Regions from separate parts of the Companilactobacillus alimentarius DSM 20249 genome, predicted to be linked through region 1. Evidence: predicted binding sites of a transcription regulator. Region 1 holds the regulator's gene; each other region holds the start of a gene.
What was found. The regulator Rex, encoded in region 1, represses fermentation and respiration genes when NADH is low (regulators of the CRP and FNR family bind a similar motif). The targets are predictions, from matches to a motif close to TTGTGAANTANTTCACAA.

Region 1 (3,223 bases):
ATCGTAATCACCTAAGTAAATCTTACTGCCCTGATCGCCAATATCAACGATTCTGTCGGCTAAAGTATTTAGGAGGTAACGATCATGGGAAACAAAGAGAACTGTGCCCTCAAAGTTCTTTAAGGCGTCTTCTAAGACTTCTTTGCTGTCGATATCCAAATGGTTGGTAGGTTCATCCATTACTAAGAAGTTATCATGTTCCATGGCCAATTTGGTCAACGTCAAGCGAGCTTTTTCACCACCGGAGAGTCCAGCAACGGGTTTTAGAACATCGTCGCCACTGAAAAGAAATGCTCCCAGCATATTTCTAATGATTTGTTCATCTAAGCGAGGGTAGAGATCCCAAATTTCATGGAGAACATCTTTTTTAGGATCTAAATTCTTTAAATTCTGATCGTAGTATCCGACTTGGACGTTAGCACCGAATTGAGCCGAACCTTTGATGAATGGAATTTGTCCTAAAATTGACTTGAGAAAAGTTGATTTTCCAATACCATTGGGTCCAATGATACCGACACGTTCACCTTTTTTGACATCTAAATTGATTGGTTCAGACATGATTTGATTGTCATAACCAATCGCGGCATCGCGAACAGAAAGAACGTCGTTACCACTTTCTTTATCAATTTCAAATTTAAAGTGAACCGATCCTTGATCGCTACCAGGACGGTCTAAAACATCCATATGCTCCAATTTCTTACGACGGCTTTGAGCCATTTTGGTGGTAGAAGCGCGAACGATATTTTTTTGGATATATTCTTCAGTCTTTTTAATTTCAGCTTGTTGTTCTTCATAATGTTTCCAAGCGACTTCTTGATTCTTTTTCTTCTCTTGAAGATAAAAAGTATAGTTACCGGAATAATGCGTTGAAGAGTGGTGATTGATCTCTACAATCTCAGTTACTACTTTATCCAAGAAATATTGGTCATGGGACACAATAACTAAGGCTCCACGATAGTTTTTCAAATAGCCTTCCAACCATTCGACAGTATTTATATCTAGGTGATTAGTAGGTTCATCCAATAGTAAGATGTCGTGGTGTTCTAAAAGCATTTTAGCCATTGCTAAACGAGATCTTTCACCACCAGATAATGTGGAAATGTTGTCTTGCCAAACATCTTCATCGAAGCCGAATCCCTTGAGGACGCTGCGGATTTCTGATTGATAGCCATAACCATTTTCACGTCGGAAAGTATTTTGTAATTGATCATATTGTTTTAAGAGAGAATCATAATCTTGCACAGTCGTGTCGGCTAATTTTTCTTCCAGACTATGCATCTTTTTTTCCTGAATCTTCAAATAATCAAAAACTTTTTCCATTTCGTTAAAAATTTTATTTTCGCTATTTAAGCCAGAATCCTGAGCTAAATAACCAATATTAGTATCCTTTTTGAGAGCAATATTTCCACTATTATAATTTTCTTGATCGGAGATAATTTTCAAAAGAGTAGATTTTCCGACTCCGTTCCGACCTACTAAGCCAATGCGGCTGTTGTCTTGCACCTCGAAACTAACATTTTCAAAAAGTTTCTTAGTACCAAAATTTTTAGTAATATTCTGTGCTTGTAATAAAATCAATTTAAAACTCCTTTATGTATTCACAATTTTATCATTATTTAATAATTTATGTCTTTATAGGTTTAACGTGTTGCGTTTTTGTCGATTTTTATTTACTATAAATGTTAGTGAAAACACACACATATGGTGGTAAATTATGACAAAAACAATAGTTCCAAACGCAACAATAAAGCGTTTACCAATCTATTATCGATATTTCCAATTTTTAAAAGATGAGGGTACAAAAAAAATCTCTTCTGGCGAATTGTCCGAAGGAGTCAAGATAGATAGTGCTACAATTAGACGTGACTTCTCATATCTAGGAGCACTTGGAAAACGTGGTTATGGCTACGATGTTAACAATTTGGTAGCTTTCTTTAAAAAGCTATTGAATCAAGATAAGCGTACTAATGTAGCCTTAATTGGTGTTGGTAATTTAGGTAATGCCTTATTAAATTATAACTTTTCTCGGACTAATAATGTTCGAATTGCAGCAGCTTTTGATGTAAATAAGGATATTGTTGGAACTGTTAAGAGTGGAGTTCCTGTTTATGACATTAGTGAATTAAAGGAACAGCTCCACTTGCAACAGATTGATGTCTGCATTTTAACGGTCTCTTCAAATGCTGCTCAAACAATAGCTGACTTATTGGCTGATGCGGGAGTTAGAGGGGTTCTGAACTTTACACCGGTTATTATCAACGTTCCAAGCAGTATTCGAGTTCATTATGTTGATTTAGCTAATGAATTGCAGACACTGATCTTTTTCTTAGATCGTGATAAGTCGAATAATAATGAAGAACAAGAAGAATAATATTTTTGGGGGAAAGTAATTATGAGTGAACCATTATTTCTAAAACCAGTATTCCACGAAAAAATTTGGGGTGGAAGAAAGCTTGCAACTAAGTTTGGTTATAAGATTCCTGATGGCACAATTGGAGAATGTTGGGCTATTTCAGGACATCCAAATGGTAGAACTAAGGTAGAAAATGGTGAATTTGCTGGTCAATATGTTGATGACCTGTGGAAGAATCATAGTGAACTATTTGGCAATCCGAAAGGCAAGGTCTTTCCACTTTTGACAAAGATTTTGGATGCTGAAGATAGTTTATCAGTTCAAGTTCATCCCGACAATGAGTATGCAGAGGAACATGAGCATGAATTGGGTAAGACTGAATGCTGGTATATCATTGATGCTGAACCAGGTTCATATTTGATTTATGGACACAATGCAAAGAACAAAGCTGAACTCGATAAAATGATCGAATCAGGCGACTGGGAGCACCTTTTGAGAAAGGTTCCTGTTAAGACTGGTGAATTCTACTTTGTCCCAAGTGGGACTGTTCATGCTTTGAACAAGGGTATCATGGCTTTGGAAACTCAACAAAGCAGTGACACAACATATCGTCTTTATGATTATGATCGTGTTGATAAGACTACTGGTAAGAAACGTGATCTTCATATTAAACAATCTGAGGATACAATCACGGTTCCTCATAAAGATCCAAAATTAAATATTGAGACTAAAGAAGAGGGCAAGAACAAATTTACAACTTTTGTTCAACCACCAGTTTCACCATTCTTCTCAGTTTATCACTGGGAGATTAAAGAACCAGCTGAAATGCATCATCAAATCGGTAAATATACTTTGATTTCTGTAATTAAT
Region 2 (3,223 bases), 490 kb from region 1:
TTTTACGAAAACATATATAAAAAAAACAAACCATCAAAAGATGATTTGCTCAATATAATTCAATTATTTACCAGGTTGATAATCTTTATCAATAACTAAGATAGGTTTGATAGTCTTACCACTAACAGAATCAGCGTCGGCCTCATTGATTTGGTCAAAGTCGTAGAACTTTTCAGTCAAATCAAATGGAAAGGCACCTAACTTATAAAATTCAATCAAACGAGGGATGTCGATTTGAGGAATCGAGTCACCCATGTTGACGCCGACAACTTTTTTATCATCAACACAAAGATCATTCCAAGTACTAATATCGATGTTATGTGGTGTAACAGCAATTGTAGCGGTTGTACCACCTTGAGTCAAAGCGGCAATCGAATCAGTCATCACTTTGGCAACACCAGTAGTATCAACAGCCCAGTCAACACCAAGACCGCCAGTTAATTTCTTGATAGCTTCAACAGCATCTTCATTTTTACTATTGATAGCGTCGGTTGCACCCATCTTTTTAGCCAATTCCAAACGGGAATCAACAATATCAACGGCAATAACTTTGACACATCCAGAGATCTTACCAGCCATCATGGCAGCTAGACCAACAGCACCAGTACCAAAGACAGCAATTGTGTCGCCAGGTTTTGGTTGTAGAGTATTAAAGACTGTACCACTACCAGTTACATAGCCACAGCCCAAAGGTCCAAGTTTTCTTAGATCAAGATCCTTAGGAACTTTAACAGCGTTTCTCTTGTCGATCACTGTATGAGTTGTAAAAGATGATTGATTGAACATATCACTAACGTGGTGACCATCTTCAGTAAATTGGTCAGATCCGTCAGGACGTGTACCTGAAAGGTTGGATGCAGCATATTTACGACATTGAGTTGGTTTACCTTTCAAACAATTATCGCACTCACCACATGAATAAAATGACATAATAATATGATCGCCGGGTTTAAAATTAGAAACATTTTTACCGACTTTTTCAACAATTCCAGATCCTTCGTGACCTAAAACAACAGGAAAACTAAAGGCGGCATCACCTTTACGTAGAGCCTCATCAGAATGACAAATACCAGAAGCAACGACTTTAACTTGAAGACCGTCATCAGTCACATCAGCTAATTCAACGTCATCCTTAATAACAAATGGATCATTTACTTTATCAACTACAGCAGCTTTAATTCTCATAAGATAAATCCTTCTTCCAAAATTATTTGAAAACGCTTTCTACAATTAGAAATTATTTCACAATATCAAAAATAATTCAATCATATTTTGAAAAAAAGATTAATAAAAACGGTAAAAAAAGTATTTACATTTTGTGATGAAAAGAACAACTAATCGATAAGATATCAATCGTAAGTTTATTTTTGTTATAATGAATCCGTTAAAGTTGTTAATTAATTTTGCAAATTTAGCATTCTTAAAAGTATTATGTAACGTAAACTGGTAGAATATAAAAGCAAAGAAAATTGATTAAAAAGAGTATGGTGAAATATGGAAATAGCAGAAATGTATGGTCAAGTTTTGGCAGGAACTGTGACTGACTTAAATAAGGACGAAGCTTTCGTTCAAATAGATGGGAAGACTTTTGCTTTAGATCTAAATGAATTAACAGAAATTCCAGAATTAGGTGATGAAATCAGTGGATTTATTTATGAGAATCAAGCTCATAAAAACAAAATGACAACTGTTATGCCATTTGTCGTTCAAGGCGTTTGGGATTTTGCTGAAGTAACAGAAGTTAGAACCGATTTAGGCGTTTTCGTAAATGTTGGATTAGAAGATAAGGATATTGTTGTTTCTTTGGATGATCTGCCATTTGAACATTCAGAATGGCCTAAAAAAGGTGATAGTCTGATGGTTAAATTGGAAATTGATCACAAAGGACGCTTATGGGGAAAATTAGCTGATATTGAGCTTTACACTCAAATTGCTCGTAGTCCTGGTGAAGACACTAAGAATAAAGATGAAGAGGGTACTGTTATTGCCATTCGTGAGAGTGGTGCTTTTGTCATGACTGAGAGTTATTATATTGGTTTCATTCATGTCAATGAACAAGGGGAACCTTTACATATCGGCCAACATGTTAAAGCCCGTGTCATTGGTACAAGCCATCGTCGCTTGAACCTCTCAATGAAGCCACGTGCTTATGAAGAAATTACGCCAGATGCACAAATGATTGTTGCTGTGTTGGAACATGCCCAGGAGAAAAAGATTCCTTATACTGATAAAAGTGATCCGGATGATATAAGAGAATACTTCGGTATTAGTAAGGGAAGCTTCAAACGAGCTTTAGGCAATTTAATGAAGCAAGGTAAGATTGAACAAAAAGATGGCTATACTTATCTCAAATAGAGGTAATATTTATGAGTGAAAAACTATCAATTAAGAATCAAAAGATGATTGATGCGATTGCTGATTATGCAAGATATTTACGTTTAGATCGAGGTTTATCCCAAAATACGATTATCTCTTATCAACAGGATCTTCTGGAATTTAGTAGCTTTTTGGAACAACAAAAGATAGCTTTTTATCCTGAGGATCATTTTGTCGTCACTAAATTTTTTGTCAGTCAGGATAAAGAGAAAAAATCTAAGACTTCACAAATGCGAATGTTTTCATCTTTAAAAAGGTTCTATCAATGGATGGAAATGATTGACAAAATCTCGGCCAATCCTATGAACGAATTGGATGCTCCCAAAAAGGGCACACATTTACCAGTGGTTCTATCAATGGAAGAGGTCAACGCTTTGATTGAGTCACCTGATGTTTCTACGCCATTGGGTGTCAGAGATCGGACTATTTTTGAAGTGATGTACGCGACTGGCTTGCGTGTCAGTGAATTAGTCAATCTAAGTATGGATGATCTACATTTGGACTTGGAGTTGATTAAGACTTTGGGTAAAGGGAATAAAGAACGTTTGTTACCAATTGGCGATACAGCTATTACTTGGCTAAAGAAATATTTTGAACAGACACGAAAGCCATTAGTAGAAAAATATGGTGAACAAAAAGAAGTCTTTTTGAACTTTCGTGGTAAGAAATTAACGAGACAGTCGATTTGGCGTATGATCAAGAAGTATATTGCCCAAGTTGGTATTAAAAAAGACGTTACACCACATACTTTGCGCCATTCCTTTGCGACAAATTTGTTGGAAAATGGCGCTGATCTGCGTGTTGTTCAAGAATTATTGGGTCATTCTGATATTTCAACAACACAGAT
Region 3 (3,223 bases), 110 kb from region 1:
AAGACAATTACAAGCATATGCAATTTGACAATAAAGATCGTTATTTATTGTCGAAGTTAATGTTGATGCCTGAAAAGGACGAAGAAAAGTTAAACAATATTAGTATTGCTGAATGGTTTGCAAGCAGTCCCCATTTCTTCACAACTAATTTCTGGTACATGTGGCAAACGACTTTTGCTTTCAAACGTGCTAGTTCAGCCGTTGAATTACGTCGTTATATGAATCGAATGATATTGGAATTCAGTCGGATCAACACTTTGGAAGGTGTTACTAGAAGTCCTTATAATCAATTCGAAAGCATTATCTTACCAATGCGTAAGTATTTGGAAGATCGTGGCGTAACATTCATCAACAACCGTAAGGTTACTGATTTGGAATTTAAAGATACACCACTTCAAGACGATATAGTCGTTACAGGTTTGAAATATGAAGAAGTTGATAACGACAATAAAGAGGGACATATTGACATTGAAGAAAACGATTTAGTGTTTGATACTAATGGGTCAATCACCGACAGTTCTTCGATTGGCGACTTGAATACACCATTCAAGGAAAATATGGACTACGCTCCAAGCGCTTTGCTTTGGAAGAAGGCAGCTGAGAAATTCTATTCACTGGGTAATCCAGACAAATTCTTTGGCGACCGTACCCAAAGTGAGTGGGTCAGCTTTACAGTTACAACTAATAGTCATTTCTTGGTCAATGAGATTTCTAGAATCACTGAACAAGAACCCGGAAATGCTTTGAACACATGGATCAACAGTACACCACTATTGTCAATCGTTGTTCATCATCAACCACATTTCAAGGCACAAAAGACTAATGAATCAACCTTCTGGGGCTACTTCATGTACCCAAGAAGAAATGGTGATTATGTTCAAAAACCCGTTATGGAAATGACAGGTAAAGAAATGCTTGAAGAATTGTTGGGTCATTTGGCCGAAGTAGACCCAAGCAAAGATAATATTAAGAATCATACTCAAGAGATCATGGATAGTATTGTCAATGTAATTCCAGTTTACTTGCCATATGCTAGTGCTATGTTTAATCAAAGAGCAGTTGGCGACCGTCCTGATGTCGTACCAAAGCACAGTAAGAACTTGGCCTTCATCAGTCAATTCTGTGAACAACCATTTGATATGGTCTTTACAGAACAATATTCATTCCGCGCAGCACAGCGGGCAGTATATACACTATTGAATATTCCTTTGTCAGAAATGACACCAATGCATCATTATGAAAAAGATCCTAAAGTCATGGCACGTGCTACTAAGACTATGTTTAGATAAGTATCAAAAAAAGCAGGAGCGAGCTTTTTACGCTCAATAGAAAATAATGAATTTTCACAATAGGGACTGAATTTGATTTCAGCCCCTTTTTGTAGCGTTAAAAGGGTTAAATAGGATACTTTGTGAATAAATTTTCACAATAAAATATTAGTCAATTTAAATTAATATATAAATTTTTTTAACATAAAACAGACTGGGTGTTGATATATCAACGTGAATACGTTTACATTGGCTTTTTGCGATAATTTGCTTGAACAATATTCACACAGTGATAGTATAGAACGTGAATTAGTTAACAAATAAATGCTTTTTAAAATCTTGGAGGTAATCAGATGGTGAAAGGTTCCAAAGATACAAAAGTTTCTGTAAAAACAGACAAAAAAGAAGAAGTAAAACCAGTTATTGATGCAATGGTCGTGAAAGCTCACAAGGCCTTGGATATCATGGACAGTTTTACACAAGAACAAGTGGATCACATCGTACATCAAATGGCAATTGCCGGTTTAAATGCAAGTTTCGAGTTAGCAAAGTTAGCTTATAAAGAAACTGGTCGTGGTGTGGTTGAAGATAAAGTTATCAAGAATATGTATTCTACTGAAGAAATTTGGCATTCAATCAAACGTGATAAAACTGTTGGTATTATTGAAAATGATAAGGAACATCGCTTAATTAAAGTTGCTGAACCACTAGGTGTTTTAGCTGGTGTAACTCCAGTTACTAATCCAACTTCTACAGCAATGTTCAAGTCGTTGATTGCTATGAAGACACGTAATCCAATTATTTTTGGATTTCATCCCCAAGCTCAAGAGTCATCAGTCGCCGCAGCAAAGGTTATGTTAAAAGCTGCTGTTGACGCAGGTGCTCCTGAGGGTGTTATCCAATGGATCAAGAAACCAAGTATTGAAGCTACATCATATTTGATGAACAACGATGGTGTCGCCAGTGTCTTGGCTACTGGTGGTCCGGGAATGGTTAAGGCCGCTTATTCAACTGGTAAACCAGCTTTAGGTGTTGGTCCTGGTAATGGTCCCGCATATATTGAAAAAACTGCTAATATTAAACGTGCTGTTAACGATATTGTATTGTCAAAGACTTTTGATAATGGTATGGTTTGTGCTTCTGAAAATAGTGCCATCGTTGATGCCGATATTTATGATGAAGTTAAATCATTATTCGAAAAGAATAAAATTTTCTTCATTAAGAAATCAGAGTACAAGCAGCTAGCTGAAGCAATGTTTAGACCAGAAGGTGGAGTTAAAGGTCCGATTGCTGGTAAATCAGCTGTAGAGATTGCTAAACTTGCTGGAATCAAAGTTCCTAGTGACACTAAGGTCTTAGGGGTTGAGATTTCAAAGGTTGGACCAGATGAGCCACTTTCAGCTGAAAAACTTTCACCAGTTCTTTCCGTTTATAAAGTTGCTGGACATAAAGAAGGTTTTGAAAAAGCTGACGAGTTGCTTCACTTCGGTGGATTAGGCCATACTGTTGGTATTCATACTATGGATGAAGATTTGGCTACCGAATTTGGTATTAAGATGAAAGCTAGCCGTGTTCTAGTTAATACTCCTGCTGCCATTGGTGGTATTGGTAATCTTTACAATGAAATGATTCCATCACTTACACTTGGTACTGGTTCATGGGGGAAGAATTCTATTTCTCATAATGTATCCTCATTTGATTTGCTTAATATTAAGACAATCGCAAAACGGAGAAATAACATGCAATGGATTAAACAACCAAGAGTTTACTTTGAAAAGACTTCAGTTCGCTACTTAGAAGATCTTGAAGGAATGAAGAGAGCCTTTATTGTATGTGATCCTATCATGGTTCAATTAGGCTTTGTCGATACGATTACTGATGAGTTGAAGCGCAGCAAAGTACATGTTGAGTACTCAATGTTCTCAGATGTTGATAGTATCGTAACTACTGATGTT
Region 4 (3,223 bases), 910 kb from region 1:
TTCTGCTACAACCTTTGTTCTTTGTAATAGATCTTTCATAGCATGAGCAATTTCATCTTCATTTACTAATACGATTTCATCTACCAATTCACTAACGATTGGGAATGTGATATCTCCAGGTACAGCGACATCTGTTCCATCTGCCAATGTGAAATCTTCATGATGTTTAGTTATTTGACCAGCTTTAACTGATGCATACATCCCATGAACATTTTCTGATTGAACTCCAACAATATGAATATTAGGATTGAATGATTTCAATGCAGTAGCCATTCCAGAAATCAAACCGCCACCACCAACAGGAATAATAACAGTATCTACATCCCAAATGTCATCAAGAATTTCTAAACCGATTGTTCCTTGCCCAGCAATAACGTATTTATCGTTGAACGGATCAACAATAGTTTTTCCTTCCCTTTTTGCACGTTCGAACATCCACTGATGTGCATCATCAAAAGTTGCACCATGAATGTCTACTTCAGCACCATATCCTCTTGTAGCGTCACGTTTCATTTGTGGAGCTTCATCAGGCATAACAACCGTTGTATCAATTCCTAATAAATGTCCTGTTAAAGCCACACCCTGAGCATGATTACCAGCTGATGCTGTAATAACGCCTCGATTTAATTCTTCTTGCGATAAATGATTAATTTTATTATTGGCACCTCTGAATTTGAACGACCCCGTTAATTGCATATTTTCTAATTTTAAGAAAACATCTCCATCAACAACATTACGGCTCAAAAACATGGATTGAACTAGAGGAGTTTTACGAGCATATTTTCCAACAATTGCCTTTGCTTCTTCAATATCATGAATATCAACAATATTATCAATGCCTACACCTTTAAGCATGATCCGTACCTCACCAGTCTTTAGTTTTTATCTATATTTAATCAATATTTAGTTAGTTGTTTCTTCATCAATTGATAATTTTGTATATGGTAGATCAAGTGAATCTGCCAATCCTTTATTAGTTATCTTACCTTCAAAAAGGTTAACTCCTGATGCTAAGGACTCATCCGTCTTAATGGCTTCATTAATACCTTTATCAGCAATTTCCAGTAAATAACTTAAATTGCCCTTTGCCAAAGCCATTGTTGCTGTACGTGGCACTGCTCCCGGTTGATTAGGAACTGCATAATGAATAATTCCATCTTTTACAAAAATTGGATCGTCGATAGTCGTTGGATGATCAATTGTTTCAACCGTTCCACCTTGATCAATAGCTACATCGACTAGAACACTTCCTGGTTTCATTGATTTAACCATGTATTCCTTAACCAACTTAGGTGGTCTTGAACCTGGAATTAAAATCGTTGAAATAAAGATATCTGCATCTTTAATTTCTTTAGCTAGATTTTCTTCATTGGATTTAACAACTCTAAGCTTCTTACCTGCAAATTTATCTTGTAAAAGTTTAATTCTTTCATCATTCAATTCAATAATTACTACTGAGCATCCCATGTTCAAAGCTAATGTAGCGGCATTTGTAGCGGCATTCCCACCACCAAAGATTACAACGTTGCCACCATCGATTCCAGGAATGCCGGGTAAAAGAATTCCCTCGCCTTGATGTTGTGCTTCAAGATAATAAGCACCCATAATAACTGATCTTCGTCCAGCAATTGCACTCATTGGTGCTAACAGTTCTAATTTTCCATCTTTAACAATTGTTTCTCCACCAATTGCAGTTGTACCTGCTTTCATCATTGCCTCAACAGTTGGCTTTGATGATGCTAAATGTTGAAATCCCCAAACGATTTTACCCTTTGAGAAATACTTATATTCTTCGGGATCGGGCTCCTTAACCTTGATGATCAATTCGGCTTTCCAGCCATCTTCATGACTAACCAATTTACCACCAGCATCGACATACTCTTCGTTTGTAAAGCCTGCACCAATACCTGCATTTTTTTCAACAAGTACCTCGTTGCCAGCTTCAACCATTTTACGGACATTTTCTGGAGTTGCCGCTACACGACCTTCTCCTTCTTTTTGTTCCTTAATTACAGCGATTTGCATATTTACACTCTCCTTTTGTGAAAAAAATAACTATTTCCTTACAAGGGCATGATAACGCTCACAACTAGCGGTATCAACCTATTTTTTTGCTTCACAAACTAAAAAATCGGGATAACCATTGCCAAGATTGAGAAAATTTTATCAAAATATTTTTTCATTTCACAAATTATCACATTTTAGAACATCTTTGATTTATATTTTGTATATGAAATAAATACAACTGTTTATTTTAAGTGAACACATCACAATTTTTTTGATTAAAAAAAATACACCCAATCATTTTCATGACTGAATGTATTTGAATTATAAAATATTATTTAACTGACAAATATTGATTAATCTTTATCATCAGATTTATCAGTAACATCTTTACGACTGAAATTATTGATATCAGCAACAACAGAACTTACAAACATCTTAGCATTTTCTGATGATGAATCATCTTCACCATATTTTCTAACTGAAACTGTTGCATCTCTTGTCTCTTCATCACCAACAACAACTGTATATGGAATCTTCATTGTTTGAGCGTCACGGATCTTGTAACCCATCTTCTCATCACGATCATCAATTTCAGCACGGATATTCTTAGCACGTAATTCACTAAGAACGTCGTTAGCATAATCCGTATGTAATTTTTGGTTAACAGGAATAATTCGAACTTGTGTAGGAGCCAACCATGTTGGGAAAGCACCCTTGTAAATTTCAATTAGGTAAGCAATGAATCTTTCCATAGTTGAAACAATACCACGGTGAATCATAACTGGTCTATGGTCTTCACCATCTGAACCAACGTATGTCAATTGGAACTTCTCTGGTTGCATGAAGTCTAATTGAATTGTTGACAATGTCTCTTCATTACCAAGAGCTGTCTTTGTTTGTACATCAAGCTTTGGACCATAAAATGCAGCTTCACCTTCGGCTTCATAATACTTCAAGCCCAGATCATCCATAGCGGCTTTAAGCATTGATTGTGATCTGTTCCACATTTCATCATCATCGAAATACTTTTCAGTATTAGCTGGATCTCTGTAGCTAAGACGGAATGTGTAATCATTGATATCAAAGTCTTTATAAACTTCAACCATCAATTGCAAAGTACGTTTGAATTCTTCTTGAATTTGATCAAGGGCAACGAATGTGTGACCATCATTTAGAGTCATTTCACGAACACGTTGTAAACCACTCAAAGCACCTG

Region 2: a site for Rex is predicted at 1,317-1,334, ahead of LA20249_RS02340 (NAD(P)-dependent alcohol dehydrogenase). Genes of this name have one in related genera too.
Region 3: a site for Rex is predicted at 1,571-1,588, ahead of adhE (bifunctional acetaldehyde-CoA/alcohol dehydrogenase). Genes of this name have one in related genera too.
Region 4: a site for Rex is predicted at 2,041-2,058, ahead of ald (alanine dehydrogenase). Genes of this name have one in related genera too.

The regions. Positions count from the first base shown of each region.
Region 1 is NZ_CP018867.1:2,311,231-2,314,453, forward strand. It holds gene LA20249_RS11155 (ABC-F family ATP-binding cassette domain-containing protein) at 1-1,578, opposite strand, end outside; gene LA20249_RS11160 (redox-sensing transcriptional repressor Rex) at 1,715-2,371, shown strand; gene manA (mannose-6-phosphate isomerase, class I) at 2,393-3,223, shown strand, end outside.
Region 2 is NZ_CP018867.1:465,924-469,146, forward strand. It holds gene LA20249_RS02340 (NAD(P)-dependent alcohol dehydrogenase) at 64-1,185, opposite strand; gene LA20249_RS02345 (CvfB family protein) at 1,495-2,355, shown strand; gene xerD (site-specific tyrosine recombinase XerD) at 2,367-3,223, shown strand, end outside.
Region 3 is NZ_CP018867.1:92,021-95,243, forward strand. It holds gene LA20249_RS00585 (oleate hydratase) at 1-1,289, shown strand, start outside; gene adhE (bifunctional acetaldehyde-CoA/alcohol dehydrogenase) at 1,622-3,223, shown strand, end outside.
Region 4 is NZ_CP018867.1:891,915-895,137, forward strand. It holds gene tdcB (bifunctional threonine ammonia-lyase/L-serine ammonia-lyase TdcB) at 1-855, opposite strand, end outside; gene ald (alanine dehydrogenase) at 904-2,025, opposite strand; gene thrS (threonine--tRNA ligase) at 2,361-3,223, opposite strand, start outside.